DNA from 3 places in the Dryocola mayonis genome. Region 1 is predicted to be linked to each of the others. Evidence: predicted binding sites of a transcription regulator. Region 1 holds the regulator's gene; each other region holds the start of a gene.
What was found. Region 1 encodes Fur, which represses iron uptake genes when iron is present. Its sites were predicted from a motif close to ATAATAATGAGAACNACTATCAA; they were not measured.

Region 1 (4,955 bases):
CGTAAGCTGAACCTGCTGGTGACCGAGAAGATTGTCGAAGGCTGGGACGACCCGCGCATGCCGACCATCTCCGGCCTGCGTCGTCGTGGTTATACCGCCGCTTCCATCCGTGAGTTCTGCAAACGCATCGGCGTCACCAAGCAGGACAACACCGTCGAGATGGCGGCGCTGGAATCGTGCATTCGTGACGATCTGAACGAGAACGCTCCGCGCGCGATGGCGGTATTGGATCCGGTAAAAGTCATCATTGAAAACTACCCGCAGGGCGCGGAAGAAATGGTCACCATGCCAAATCATCCGAACAAGCCTGAAATGGGCAGCCGCCAGGTGCCTTTCAGCGGTGAGATCTACATCGACCGCGCAGACTTCCGCGAAGAAGCTAACAAGCAGTACAAGCGTCTGGTGCTGGGCAAAGAAGTACGCCTGCGCAACGCGTATGTGATCAAAGCTGAACGCGTAGAGAAAGATGAACAAGGCAATATCACCACCCTGTATTGCACCTACGACGCCGAAACCCTGAGCAAAGACCCGGCGGACGGCCGTAAAGTGAAAGGCGTTATTCACTGGGTAAGCGCATCCCACGCGCTGCCGGTGGAGATTCGTCTCTACGATCGCCTGTTTAGCGTAGCAAACCCGGGCAGCGCGGAAGATTTCCTTGCGACCATCAATCCGCAGTCGCTGGTTATCAAACAAGGTTTCGTTGAGCCAGGCCTGCAAAACGCCCAGGCGGGTAAAGCGTATCAGTTTGAGCGCGAAGGGTATTTCTGCCTCGACAGCCGTTATGCAACCGCTACCAAACTGGTCTTTAACCGCACCGTTGGCCTGCGTGACACCTGGGCAAAAATAGGCGATTAATCGCTTGAGCCCCTGTATTCAACGCCGCTTTATGCGGCGTTTTTTTTCGCTTAACGATCAGCGATTTAAATAGTTATTAACATTCGCGGTGCGAATTAATTGGCATCGACGCCTTATTTAATAATTGTCTGCCCTTGACCTTAATCTGGAAAAATTATCATTAGCGTTTATGGGAGCGCTTTCATTTTTGCGAATATAGTAATTAAATTTAATTTTGCGCTATAAAACGCTGATAAAGCAACTTGTTACAAATGCACATAGATTATGTGCTCTTCGTCATAATATGGAAATTAACTCTTACAAAGTCGTTGATAATTCGCGTCGCGAAAAATAGTCTGTTGCTTAGCAGTCATGCGGGGGAAATATTCTTAACCGCTTTTAGCCGTCAGGCATTTTTTATTTTTCGCCGTCAGGCGTTTTTACGCCGGGTGATTATTTATACGTCAAAGAGGATTTCAATATGCGTACGTTTAAGGGCAAACGTAGCGCGCTGGCGCTTGCAATTGCAGGCGTCACGGCGCTTTCAGGTATGGTTACCGTTCCGCAGGCGGCGGCCGCGGGATTTATCGATGATTCAACCCTCACCGGCGGTATTTATTACTGGCAGCGTGAGCGTGACCGTAAAGACGTTAATACCAGTAAATACGAAACCAACCTTTCCCATTCGACCTGGAACGCCAACCTGGATTTCCAGTCCGGCTATGTGGCCGATATGTTTGGTCTGGATATTGCGGCCTTTACCGCGATTGAAATGGCGGAAAATGGCGACAGCGGGCACCCGAACGAAATCGCATTCTCATCAAAAAATAAAGCCTATGACGAAGACTATTCCGGCGACAAGAGCGGAATCAGCCTTTATAAGGCGGCGGCGAAATTTAAATACGGGCCGGTTTGGGCGCGGGCGGGCTACATTCAGCCAACCGGCCAGACTTTGCTGGCTCCGCACTGGAGCTTTATGCCGGGCACCTATCAGGGCGCTGAAGCCGGCGCCAGTTTCGATTACGGCGATGCGGGCGCGCTGAGCTTCTCCTATATGTGGACGAACGAATATAAAGCGCCATGGCATCTGGAGATGGACAAGTTCTATCAGAACGACAGGCACACCAAAGTCGACTACCTGCATTCAATCGGCGCAAAGTATGACTTCAAAAACGATCTGGTGCTTGAGGCGGCCTTCGGTCAGGCAGAAGGGTACATTGACCAGTACTTTACCAAAGCAAGCTACAAATTTGATATCGCTGGCAGCCCGCTGACCACCAGCTACCAGTTCTACGGGACCAGGGACAAAGTCTCAGACGGCGGCATTAACGATATTTACGACGGCACAGCCTGGCTGCAGGCGCTAACCCTCGGTTACAAAATTGGTCAGGTCGACCTGCGTCTGGAAGGAACCATGGTGAAGGCCGAAGGGCAGCAGGGGTTCTTCCTGCAGCGTATGACCCCAACCTATGCCTCCTCAAACGGGCGTCTTGATGTATGGTGGGATAACCGCTCCGACTTTAACGCCAACGGCGAAAAAGCGCTGTTCGCGGGCGCGATGTATGACCTGAGCAACTGGGATCTGGCCGGCTGGGCGGTGGGCGCATCTTACGTTTACGCCTGGGATGCAAAACCCAGCTCCACGCCAACGACCGATGGCTACTACGACGCCGATCGCCGTCTGAAGGAATCCTCTTACAGCCTCGATGCGTCATATACCGTTCAGGATGGCCGAGCGAAAGGCACGCTGTTTAAGCTGCACTTTACCCAGTATGACAACCATTCCGATATCCCAAGCTGGGGCGGCGGCTACGGCAACATCTTCCAGGATGAGCGCGACGTGAAGTTCCTCGTTATCGCACCTTTCACTATCTTCTGATGGGCAGCCGGGCGCAAAAGCGCCCGGCTTGTTAAGTTTCTCTGGCCCATAAAAAAACCGGTGAGTTTCCTCACCGGTTTTTTGTCTCTGCTTTCCCGAAGGGAAAGCAAGAGTGCGGATTACTTCTCGCTGATTTCGTGGGCGTTTTCGTCGGTACGGCAGTCGCCTTCGGCGCAGTGGCCATACAGGTAAAGACTGTGGTTAGTCAGCCGAATCCCGTGGCGGGTCGCGATTTCACGCTGGCGGGCTTCGATTGAATCATCGCTGAATTCAATGACTTTGCCGCAGTCCAGGCAAATCAGGTGGTCGTGATGATGCTGCTGAGTCAGTTCAAAAACCGACTTGCCGCCTTCGAAATTATGGCGGGTAACGATACCCGCGTCGTCAAACTGGTTCAGCACGCGGTAAACCGTGGCCAGACCAATCTCTTCACCCATATCAATCAGACGTTTGTATAAGTCTTCCGCACTGACGTGATGGTTAACCGGTCCCTGCAACACTTCAAGGATTTTTAATCGCGGAAGCGTGACTTTCAGGCCGGCCTTCTTTAATGCGGTGTTGTTGTCAGTCATGCGGAAATTGTCCTGTTGCTTAACGTTATGCTCGGACTCGTTGAGCGTTAAGTGAATGCGTTTCATTATATACCCTTCTTTTGAGGGTATAGTACAGCCACGTCTAAATAGAAACTGTAAGTTAAAGCATAACAGCTAAAAAATCGTGGCTGAGTCACCCTTTGCTGGCGGTGCAGCAAACGCGACCTGTGGGGTATTGTACAGGGATAGACAAAAAAGTTACAAAAATGTAGCGATTATTTTCATTGGTAATGCCTATCAATACGGCGCAAACCTTGGCCTGCGCCGTTACGCATCAGGCGTTGAGGATATCGGCCAGGTTGAGCTCTTCCGCAACCTGCCTGGTCCATTTCTCCACGCGCTCGGCGGTCAGCTCCGGCTGACGGTCTTCATCAATGGCCAGGCCTACAAAGTGGTCGTCGTCAGCCAGACCCTTCGACGCTTCGAAGTGGTAGCCCGCCGTCGGCCAGTGGCCTACGATTGCCGCGCCGCGTGGTTCAATGATGTCGCGAATGGTGCCCAGCGCGTCGCAGAAATATTCCGCGTAATCTTCCTGATCGCCACAGCCGAACAGCGCAACCAGCTTGCCGTTGAAATCCACTTCTTCAAGAGTCGGGAAGAAGTCATCCCAGTCGCACTGCGCTTCGCCATAGTACCAGGTAGGGATGCCCAGCAGCAGAATGTCGAACCCTTCGAGATCTTCCTTGCTGCTTTTTGCAATGTCACGCACTTCAGCAACATCTTTACCGAGCTGTTTTTGAATCATTTTTGCGATATTTTCGGTATTACCGGTATCGCTGCCGAAAAAAATGCCTACGATTGCCATGAGTTAAATAACCTCTTGAAACTTAATGGTATGGTGGCGGAGAATTGCCCACAGATGGGGCAATGATAGCAGAACAGGTCAGGGTGCGGAAACAGCTATCACAGCGCTGTGCACAGTCTGCAACATGATGGCGCTTTAAGCGCCGTTTTTTATTTGATGACGGGGCGAAATAGCGAACGGCTAGCTCAGATGCTGCTTTAGCTGGGCTAATAACATCTCTTCAATCAGCTCGCTGCGGCTGATGTTTCTGGCTTCAGCAAGTTGGTTAAGGGCATCCACCGCTTCGTTGTTGAGTTTCAGCTCAACGCGCTTCAGGCCGCGTACTTTATCGCGTTTGAGCTGGTTACGTTTGTTGATGCGCAGCTGCTCATCTCGCGTTAGCGGATTGGTTTTTGGCCGCCCCGGGCGACGCTCGTCCGCGAACAGATCTATTGTAGTACGGTCCGTTTGTTCTTTTGCCATGATTAGAGTACTGACAGGAAATTCGGGATGCTGCGAGCAGAATGCTCCGGCGCATTTAAGCGCGCCATCATACATCAGGGAGTCCGGCGCGCCAACGCGTTAGCCGCATCTTGCGGCCGGTCGGTCTGTTTTTAATCAGTTTTTGGCGCAATCATCGATAAAACGGTGAACGGCGCGTAAAACCGCTTCCGGTTTCTCGGCGTGAACCCAGTGTCCTGCGCCGGCAACAACGTGCGCCCGCGCCTGCGGGAACTGGGCCAGCAGCGCGTCCCGGTGCGTTTCATCTACATAAGGCGAAGCGCCGCCGCGGATAAATAAGGCGGGACCGTCCCAGGCGGGAACAGGCTGCCAGCCGACGATATGCTCATACTGCTGCCACAGC
Region 2 (4,955 bases), 130 kb from region 1:
AAGCATTACTGATTACTTCAACAGGATGCGCCCGCGTGAAAATAAGAATTTCTTCAGCCCTGCTTAAACTGACCATCGGCACCACCCTACTGCTGGGCCTCAGCGGCCTTGCCCACGCCGCCGACTGGCCGCGCCAGGTGACGGACAGCCGCGGCGCCCACACCCTCGCTCAGGCGCCGCAGCGCATTGTCTCCACCAGCGTCACGCTGACCGGCTCGCTGCTGGCCATTGACGCGCCGGTCATCGCAAGCGGCGCCACAACGCCCGGCAACCGCGTGGCGGACGACCAGGGCTATATGCGCCAGTGGGGCAAAATCGCCAAAGAGCGTAATATTCAACGTCTCTATATCGGCGAGCCAAGCGCTGAGGCGGTGGCCGCCCAGATGCCGGATCTGATTTTAATCAGCGCCACCGGCGGGGATTCCGCCCTTGCCCTTTACGACCAGCTTTCCGCTATCGCCCCGACGCTTGTTATCAATTACGACGATAAAAGCTGGCAGCAGGTGCTGACGCAGCTCGGCGCGATCACCGGCCATGAAAAGCAGGCCGCAGAACGCATCGCCAGTTTCGATAAACAGCTGACCGAAGCGAAAAAGCGCATTACGCTGCCGCCGCAGCCGGTCACCGCCCTGGTTTACAGCCCGGCATCCCGCTCCGCCAACCTGTGGACGCCTGAATCCGCGCAGGGGAAACTCCTGCAGCAGCTTGGCTTCACCCTTTCCACGGTGCCGCCGGCCATTCATACCAGCCAGAGCATGGGCAAACGCCACGATATCCTTCAGCTTGGCGGCGAGAACCTCGCGGCCGGCCTGAACGGCGAAAGCCTGTTCCTGTTCGCAGGCGACGAAAAAGATGCGGACGCCCTGCAAAACGACCCTTTGCTTGCGCATCTGCCGGCGGTGCAAAACAAGCGCGTTTATCCTCTTGGCACCGAAACGTTCCGTCTTGATTACTACAGCGCAAGCCAGGTGCTTACGCGCATGACGGAGCTGTTCGGCAGCAAGTAATTATTTCGCCGTCGCCGCCTCGGCTTGCGTCGGGGCGGCCTGCTGGTAACGACGCAGCTGCGTCAGCACCACCGCCAGCGCCACGCCAATTAAGGCCAGCACCAGCCCGCCCGAGCTTGCCGCCGCAGCCGGCGTCATGGCGACGGTCATCCCGCCCAGAATCGCCGCGCCAATGGCGTCGCCCGTGACGTTTTGCGCCGTCCATAAGCCGTTGATGCGGCCCAGCATGCCGTCCGGCGTCAGCGTCTGAATCAGGGTGTATTGCAGCAGGGAGCTGATGGCGCTGAGATAGCCAAAGAGCGCAAGGCACGCAAGCCCGAGGCCCCAGTACGGCATCAGGCTAAACAGGCCAACAGAGATAAACGACACTATGCCGCTTGCCAGCATAATCACGCCGGGACGGGCATGATGGGCGATGCGTCCGCTGGTCAGCGCGCCAATCGCCGCGCCAAGGGGCACGGCGGCGTACATCAGGCCGATTTGTCCGGCGCTCATCTGCCAGTGGCCCGCCAGCGCCGGGTACAGCACCCGCACGGCGCTCGCCATGGTCAGCAGGGCGCCAACCAGCGCAATACCGCCGATAATCGGATGGCCGAGCAAAAAACGCAGCCCGTTGAGTAAAGAAAGCAGAGGGTTTTCCCGCGCCTGTGCAGGCGGCGGCAACAGCGGCAAACTCAGCAGCGGAATTAAGGTGACGAAAGTGCCGATGGAGGCCAGGCCGTAGTTCCACACCACGCCGCCGGATGCCAGCAGCAGGCCGCCGATCATCGGGGAAATAACCGAGCCGAGGCGCACCGTCAACATGGTTATCGCCCCCGCCTGCATCAGGTTTTCACGGCCGACCAGCGCGGGCGTCGCCGCCAGCAGCGCGGTGACGCCAATCGCGCCGAAGAAGCCGTCCCACACGCCGAGCAGATAAATAGCGGCAAGCGAAGGCTCCGGCAGCGCGGCGTTAATCGTCAGGCCGATAAAGCCTACACCGCAGGTTGAGCGCGCCAGCAAAATAAGCCGGCGGCGCTCGTGGCGGTCCGCCAGCACCCCGCCCATCATCAGCCCGACGAACATCGCCCCGCCCGTCAGCGTCACCGCAAGGCCCACCTGCAACGAAGAGCCCGTCAGCGTTTGGATCTGCACCGGCACCGCCACGCCCAGCAACCCCAGCGAGACGATGGAAATAAAACGAGCGAGAAACACGGCGCGAAAGGCCGGATGGGTCTTCAGCAGGCTGAGATTTAACAACAGAGAATTGCGGTTCATTACATGACCTTAAAACGAATTTTTCTTTCCGGGTGCGTGGCGGCTCATGCTAACATAAACAAATAAGAGTGATAATGATAATAACTATCATTTAATTTCACGCAGAGTAATTTTCAGGACGAGATATGTCGGTTTCACGGTTATCGACGCGCATCGCGGTGCTGTCGATCCTGTTTTTTTTGCTGCTATTGATGGCTACTTTCAGTTTGTTGTTGGGCGCGAAGCCGCTGCCGGTTGAGGTGGTGCTGGAGGCGCTCGGCGGCCAGTGTCAAAGCGCAGACTGCACCATAGTGCTGGATGCGCGGCTTCCACGAACGCTGGCGGGTATTCTCGCCGGCGGCGCGCTGGGCCTCGCCGGGGCGCTGATGCAAACCCTCACCAGAAATCCCCTCGCCGATCCCGGCCTGCTTGGCGTTAATGCCGGGGCCAGCTTTGCCATCGTTGCCGGCGCGGCGGTGTGGGGCCTGACCTCTCCTTTTGCCCTGCTCGGGCTGGCGTTTTTCGGCTCGCTCGCGGCGGCGCTGGTGGTGGCGTTTACCGGCAGCCAGGGAGGCGGGCAGCTCAGCCCGGTTCGCCTGACGCTCGCAGGCGTGGCGCTGGCCGCGGTGCTGGAAGGCCTGAGCAGCGGCATCGCGCTGCTCAATCCCGTGGTATACGATCGGCTGCGCTTCTGGCAGGCCGGCTCGCTTGATATCCGCACCCTTGCCACGCTGAAAATTATTCTCCTCCCGGTGCTGGTGGGCTGCGCTATCGCGCTGCTGAACGGCCGCTCGCTTAACAGCCTGAGCATGGGCAACGACACCGCTACGGCGCTGGGCAACAGGGTGGCGCGTACGCAGCTGTCTGGTTTGGTCGCCATTACGCTGCTGTGCGGAAGCGCCACGGCGGCGGTGGGGCCAATCGCCTTTATCGGACTGATGATGCCGCATCTGGCCCGCTGGCTGGTTGGCGCGGATCACCGCTGGTCCCTTCCCGTTACCCTGCTGGCTACACCTGCCCTGCTGCTGCTTGCCGATATCACTGGCCGTATGCTGGTGCCGGGCGAGCTGCGGGTGTCGGTGGTCAGCGCCTTTATCGGCGCGCCGATGCTTATTTACCTGGTGCGCCGCAGGCGCAAGGGGGCCGGACTATGATTCGTCTCTCTGCGCGTCTGGTTATCATCTGCCTGCTGCTGCTTTTGTTCAGCCTGACGCTCGGCGTCTGGAGCCTTGGCAGCGGGGTGCTGCCGCTTTCCGCAGGCCAGGTTATTGAGGCGTTGTTCGGCTACGCCCCGCGCAACGTTTCCCTGGTCGTCGTCGAGTGGCGCCTGCCGCGCGTACTGATGGCGCTGTTAATCGGCGCGGCTTTAGGCGTGAGCGGCGCAATCTTTCAGTCGCTGATGCGCAACCCGCTCGGCAGCCCGGACGTGATGGGCTTTAACACCGGCGCCTGGAGCGGCGTGCTGGTCGCCATGGTGCTGTTCGGCCAGCAGCAGACGACCATTGCCGCCGCCGCGATGGCGGGCGGGATCGCCACATCGCTGGTGGTGTGGCTGCTCGCCTGGCGCAACGGCATCGAAACCTTCCGCCTGATTATTATCGGCATCGGCGTACGCGCCATGCTGGTGGCGTTTAACACCTGGCTTTTGCTGCACGCGTCGCTGGAAACCGCGCTCTCCGCCGGGCTGTGGAACGCCGGCTCGCTCAACGGCCTGACCTGGGCGAAAACGCTTCCCGCCGCCCCGCTGATGCTGCTGGCTCTGGTAGCCGGCGCGCTGCTGGTGCGCCGCATGCGCCTGCTGGAGATGGGCGACGACAGCGCCTGCGCGCTGGGCGTCTCCGTTGAGCGTTCGCGCCTGGCGCTGATGCTAACCGGCGTTATCCTCACCGCTGCCGCCACCGCGCTTGCCGGGCCGATTTCGTTTATCGCGCTGGTGGCGCCACATATTGCTCGTCGCCTGAGCGGGACTTCCCGCTGGGGACTGTTGCAGTCCGCTTTATGCGGCGCGGCCTTATTGCTCGGCGCGGATCTCTGCGCCCAGCATCTGTTTATGCCTTACCAGCTGCCGGTAGGCGTGGTGACCGTCAGCATCGGCGGCATTTACCTTATTGCGTTGTTGATTCAGGAGTCCCGTAAGAAATGAGCCAGATATCCACCCCGCCGCGTCTGCATGGCGAACAGCTTACTCTGGGATACGGCACTCACGTAGTGGCCGACGGGCTGACCGTCGCCATTCCTGACGGGAAGTTCACCGCCATTATCGGCCCGAACGGCTGCGGCAAATCCACCCTGCTGCGCACCCTGAGCCGCCTGATGAAGCCCATGGCCGGCCGGGTGTGGCTTGACGGCAATGAAATTCACCGTTTCGCCACCAAAGAAGTGGCGCGCCGCATCGGGCTGCTGGCGCAAAACGCCAGCGCGCCGGGCGATATCAGCGTGGCTGAGCTGGTGGCGCGCGGACGCTACCCGCACCAGCCGATGTTTACCCGCTGGCGCGAAGAGGACAGCCAGGCCGTCGCCCGCGCCATGCAGGCGACGCATATTGAAGAGCTGGCCGATCAGCCGGTCGATACCCTGTCCGGCGGCCAGCGGCAGCGCGCATGGATTGCGATGGTGCTGGCGCAGGAGACCTCCATCATGCTGCTGGACGAGCCGACCACCTGGCTTGATATCAGCCATCAGATTGATTTGCTGGAGCTGCTGAGCGAGCTG
Region 3 (4,955 bases), 140 kb from region 1:
TAAACGCCTGCGCCGCGGCCTGCGGATCGGCCTCATGACGAAGATCGCGGCAGATCGGCGCCGTGAAGGCGGCGGCAGGATCTATCCACTGGCGGGCTTCGCCGTCCACCTCGCCAAAGCGCATGCGCAGGGTATCGGCTTCCGTCATGCCGGCAATAATCGCCCGGCACAGCAGCGCTTCGTCGACCTCTCCGTTTAACTCAACGTAGTGGGCCACGCTCCAGGCGTTGGGCTGCGGGGACAGCTGGTCCGCCATCCAGATGCCGGGCTGCGCGGCCACCAGCGGCAGCGTGTCGGTTTGTTGTTCCACGGGGTTTGCCATCAGCGCGTCACTCACTTCGCACCTCCCTGCTCAGCAAAAGAGGCCGGTTGTAAATTCGTCCAGTTGTCCTTAAGCCAGCCGTTGCAGGCCTCCGGCAACGCGGGCTCGCATACCACCTGCCAACCGGCGGGCAGCGCGCAGTTTTCTGGCCACAGGCTGAACTGCCTGGCAGCGTTTGCGAGAATAAAAAAACGACCCTGCGGGGCGTCAAAAGGATTAGTGTATTCCATGCCTTACTCCTGTCTGATCGGGGCCTGCCAGAGCCAGGCCAGCCCGTCGAGCAGGCCGCCGCGCCAGCAAAGCGCATCGTGTCCACCATCAACCTGACGGTAGAAAACAGCTCGCTGTGTTTGTTGTAGTAAGGGATAAAGGCGCAGGTTTACCCGATGAATAAGGGGTTCCCGTATGCCCGCCTCAAGATAAATGCGCAGCGGCGCGGGCTTGATTTGCCCTTCTTGTAGCTGCCTGATGAGCAGGCCGTCCTGCTGCTGGGGATCGCGCTTCGGCCACCAGTAGGAACCGGACTGGCTTAACACGCAGCCGAACGTTTCCGGCCAGTGCAGCCCGGCATACAGCGATGACAATCCGCCAAAGCTCTGCCCGGCCACGACCGTCGTCCGGGGATTATTATTCCATACGGTTTTTTCGCGCAGCTGGGGGAGAAGTTCTTCCTGCACCGCCAGCCAGAAGTCCGGATTGCAGGGAAGCTCCTGGCCGCGGCGCGCGTTATCGATAACGTCTATCAGCACGTAAACGGCTTCCGGCAGCGCGCCTGCGTTGGTCTGCGCCTGCAGGGCGGCCCATGCGGGCATCCCTTCCGCCCAGAATTGCCCGTCGAGCAAAATCGCCAGCGGGCGCCGGCCCGGCGCGCTATCGCCCGTGGCGAAAACCCACACGCGCCGCTGATTTTTAAGCCGCTTACTACGCCAGGTCACGCATTGCGCGGGTTGCCATGACGCCGCCGGGTTATCCCACCCCGGCTGAGCTGGCGCATCCGGCAGATGCAGCGCCGAGACGGGATGCCCCCGCCCGCCCTTCCAGCTGTCCGGGTTGAAAGGGTCGGCAATCGCGTGCGGCAGCAGTTTACGCCAGCCTTCGCGCAGGGCGTTACGCTCCGGCTCTTCGCCGGCAAAAGCCGCGGCGGGAAAGTCCTCTTCGTTGAGCGAGGGGATCAGACAATAATTACCGCGCCATGTCGAGGTGAGCTCCGTTTGCCATCGCCAGACGTCGGTGCCCGCTACGCGCTCCAGCGTTTGTGGACGGGAGCGCTGATGGTGATCGGTCACGCCGGTGATATAAATCCACACGCGTTTGATGGCTGAGGCGCGCTCGTCTCCGGCCGGATCGCGCCACCAGAAAGTTACCGTGCAACTTCCCCCTTTTTCACAGCTGACCGACGGCCCGCGCTGCGCCGCTATCCCCTGCCACCAGCTTTCACTTCCCATCCGCACCTGAACCACCAATACATAACCCCATGTTATTAATGGAATAATTTTTATCTTATCGAAATATATCGATAATACTATTGATAATTATTTGCATTTGCAATAGCGTATTTGCGCGCTTTAGGCTACGGGCTGTCGAGCGAAAACAATAAGTTGCCGGGCTGTCTGAAAAATATTGCCTTGTTATTCAATATTGACGCGCGCCCGGTATGAGTCACTGACATCCATGCTGCGCTCGGGCCCACTGGGCAAGGACGGCACAGAGAGCAGCGGAAAAGCAGGCCACCATAATGAATAAGAAGATCCAGTATTCCCTGTTGATGCTCATCAACATGGGAATTTACAGCGTTGCGCTTCCGGCAGTCGCGGAAGATAACGCTGCTGATAGCAAAGAAACCACACAGAACGCCGCTCACGAAGACACCATGGTGGTGACGGCCGCCGAGCAGAACCTGCAGGCGCCGGGCGTGTCCACCATCACCGCGGAAGAAATCAAAAAGCGCCCTCCGGCGCGTGATATCTCTGAAATCATCCGCACCATGCCGGGCGTTAACCTCACCGGCAACTCCACCAGCGGCCAGCGCGGCAACAATCGCCAGATTGATATTCGCGGCATGGGCCCGGAAAACACCCTGATCCTGATCGACGGCAAGCCGGTGACCAGCCGCAACTCCGTGCGCCTCGGCTGGCGCGGCGAGCGCGATACGCGCGGCGACGCAAGCTGGGTGCCGCCTGAAATGGTCGAGCGCATTGAAGTGATCCGCGGCCCGGCCGCGGCTCGCTACGGTAACGGCGCGGCGGGCGGCGTGGTGAATATCATCACCAAAAAAGGCAGCGGCGAGTGGCACGGCTCCTGGAACACCTATCTGAACGCGCCTGAACACAAAGACGAAGGCTCGACCAAACGTACCAACTTCAGCCTGAACGGCCCGCTGGGCGGGGATTTCAGCTTCCGCCTGTACGGCAACCTGGATAAAACCCAGGCCGACGCCTGGGACATCAACCAGGGCCATCAGTCCGAACGCACCGGCATTTATGCCGATACCCTGCCGGCAGGCCGCGAAGGGGTGATTAATAAAGATCTCAACGGCGTCGTGCGCTGGGACTTCGCGCCGATGCAGTCTCTGGAACTCGAAGCGGGCTACAGCCGCCAGGGCAACCTGTACGCGGGGGATACCCAGAACACCAACACTAACCAGATCGTGAAGGATAACTACGGCAACGAGACCAACCGTCTCTATCGCCAGACCTATTCCCTGACCTGGAACGGCGGCTGGGACAGCGGGCTGACCACCAGCAACTGGGTGCAGTATGAGCACACCCGCAACTCGCGCATGCAGGAAGGCCTCGCCGGCGGCACCGAAGGCATCTTCGCCAGCGACAAATTCAAGGATATCGATCTCAGCGACGTGCTGCTGCACAGCGAAGTGAATATCCCGCTTGATCTGATGGTCAACCAGAACCTGACGCTTGGGACCGAATGGAACCAGCAGCGCATGAAGGATCAGACCTCCAACGGCCAGACCTTTATGGGCGGCGCTATTCCGGGCTACAACAGCACCGGCCGCAGCCCTTACAGCCAGGCGGAGATCTTCTCTTTGTTCGCGGAAGACAACATGGAGCTGACCGACAGCACCATGCTGACCCCGGCTCTTCGCTTCGATCATCACAGCATTGTGGGCAACAACTGGAGCCCGTCTCTGAACCTTTCCCAGGGCCTCGGCGACGACTTCACCCTGAAAATGGGCATCGCCCGCGCTTATAAAGCGCCGAGCCTGTACCAGACTAACCCGAACTATATCCTCTACAGTAAGGGTCAGGGTTGCTACGCCAGCGGCACCGGCGTCGGCTGCTATATGATGGGTAACGACGACCTGAAAGCCGAAACCAGCATCAACAAAGAGATCGGCCTTGAGTTCAAACACGAAGGCTGGCTGGCCGGCGTGACCTGGTTCCGCAACGACTACCGCGATAAGATCGAAGCGGGCTACGCGCCGGTGGGTCAGACCTCTTCAGGCGCAACCAGAACGGATATTTACCAGTGGGAAAACATCCCTAAAGCGGTGGTTGAAGGTCTGGAAGGAACCCTGAACGTGCCGGTTAGCGATAGCGTCAACTGGACCAACAACCTGACCTACATGCTGCAAAGCAAGAACAAGGAAACCGGCGAGCGTCTGTCCGTGATTCCGGAGTACACCCTGAACTCCACGCTAAGCTGGCAGGCGCTGCAGGACATCTCCGTGCAGTCGACCTTCACCTGGTACGGCAAACAGCAGCCGAAGAAGTACAACTACAAAGGTCAACCGGCGACCGGGCCTGAAACCAACGAGGTCAGCCCTTACAGCATCGTTGGCCTGAGCGGCACCTGGGATGCGACCAAAAACGTCAGCCTGACGGCGGGTATCGACAACCTGTTCGATAAACGTCACTGGCGCGCGGGGAATGCGCAGACCACGGGCGGGGCGACGGGCTATATGTACGGCGCGGGCGCCGAGACGTTTAACGAGTCCGGCCGTACTTACTATATGAGCGTCAACACGCACTTCTAAGCGTAAAGGCAGCGGTGGATAGCGCTTCGCATATCCACCCTGCACTTAACCTTTTTGCAGGGCGGGCAGGCGCATGCGCCACCCGCCGTTTTCTTTCCGACCGCGGCCGCATGCCATGCAAGCTCATCTCACGCACTTCATCTTCCCCGGCACCGCTCAGCGTATTGCGCGCGTGGACTTTGCGGCCGATACGTACCAGCCGGGCGATCTGCTGTGGTTGCCCCACGCTTCACGGTTAGCCAACGCGGTAAATAAACGATGTGCGGAACACCTCGCAGGCCGTATCGCCGCGGCTGAAGCCCTGCGCCTGAGCGGCCTGAACGATTCTATCCCCGGCATCGGGTTGAACCGCGCGCCCTGCTGGCCGCCAGGATTTACCGGCAGCATTACCCATACCGACAGGCTGGCGCTGGCGACGGCGATCCCCGATCTCCCCGGCAAGCGTTGCGGCATCGGCATCGACGCCGAAGTCATAATAAATACTTATGACGCGCAGGATATCGCCGACGGCATCGTCAACCCGGCCGAGCGCGGGCTGCTGCGCGCCTGCGGCCTGCCCTTCCCCGTTGCGTTAACGCTGGCCTTCTCCGCGAAAGAGAGCCTGTTCAAAGCCCTGTATCGACACGTCGGGCATTATTT

Region 2: the regulator Fur is predicted to act here: its motif matches at 2,333-2,355, upstream of fepD (Fe(3+)-siderophore ABC transporter permease).
Region 3: the regulator Fur is predicted to act here: its motif matches at 1,842-1,864, upstream of fes (enterochelin esterase).

Annotation. Positions count from the first base shown of each region.
Region 1 covers NZ_CP150452.1:1,271,141-1,276,095, forward strand. Annotated here, with positions in the region: gene glnS (glutamine--tRNA ligase) at 1-855, shown strand, start outside; gene chiP (chitoporin ChiP) at 1,316-2,713, shown strand; gene fur (ferric iron uptake transcriptional regulator) at 2,833-3,285, opposite strand; gene fldA (flavodoxin FldA) at 3,581-4,111, opposite strand; gene ybfE (LexA regulated protein) at 4,292-4,573, opposite strand; gene ybfF (esterase) at 4,709-4,955, opposite strand, start outside.
Region 2 covers NZ_CP150452.1:1,142,475-1,147,429, reverse strand. Annotated here, with positions in the region: gene fepB (Fe2+-enterobactin ABC transporter substrate-binding protein) at 60-1,007, shown strand; gene entS (enterobactin transporter EntS) at 1,008-2,264, opposite strand; gene fepD (Fe(3+)-siderophore ABC transporter permease) at 2,390-3,397, shown strand; gene fepG (iron-enterobactin ABC transporter permease) at 3,394-4,386, shown strand; gene fepC (iron-enterobactin ABC transporter ATP-binding protein) at 4,383-4,955, shown strand, end outside.
Region 3 covers NZ_CP150452.1:1,133,643-1,138,597, reverse strand. Annotated here, with positions in the region: partial or broken gene WLO32_RS05510 (enterobactin synthase subunit F) at 1-322, opposite strand, end outside; gene WLO32_RS05505 (MbtH family protein) at 334-552, opposite strand; gene fes (enterochelin esterase) at 556-1,782, opposite strand; gene WLO32_RS05495 (TonB-dependent siderophore receptor) at 2,058-4,316, shown strand; gene WLO32_RS05490 (4'-phosphopantetheinyl transferase family protein) at 4,432-4,955, shown strand, end outside.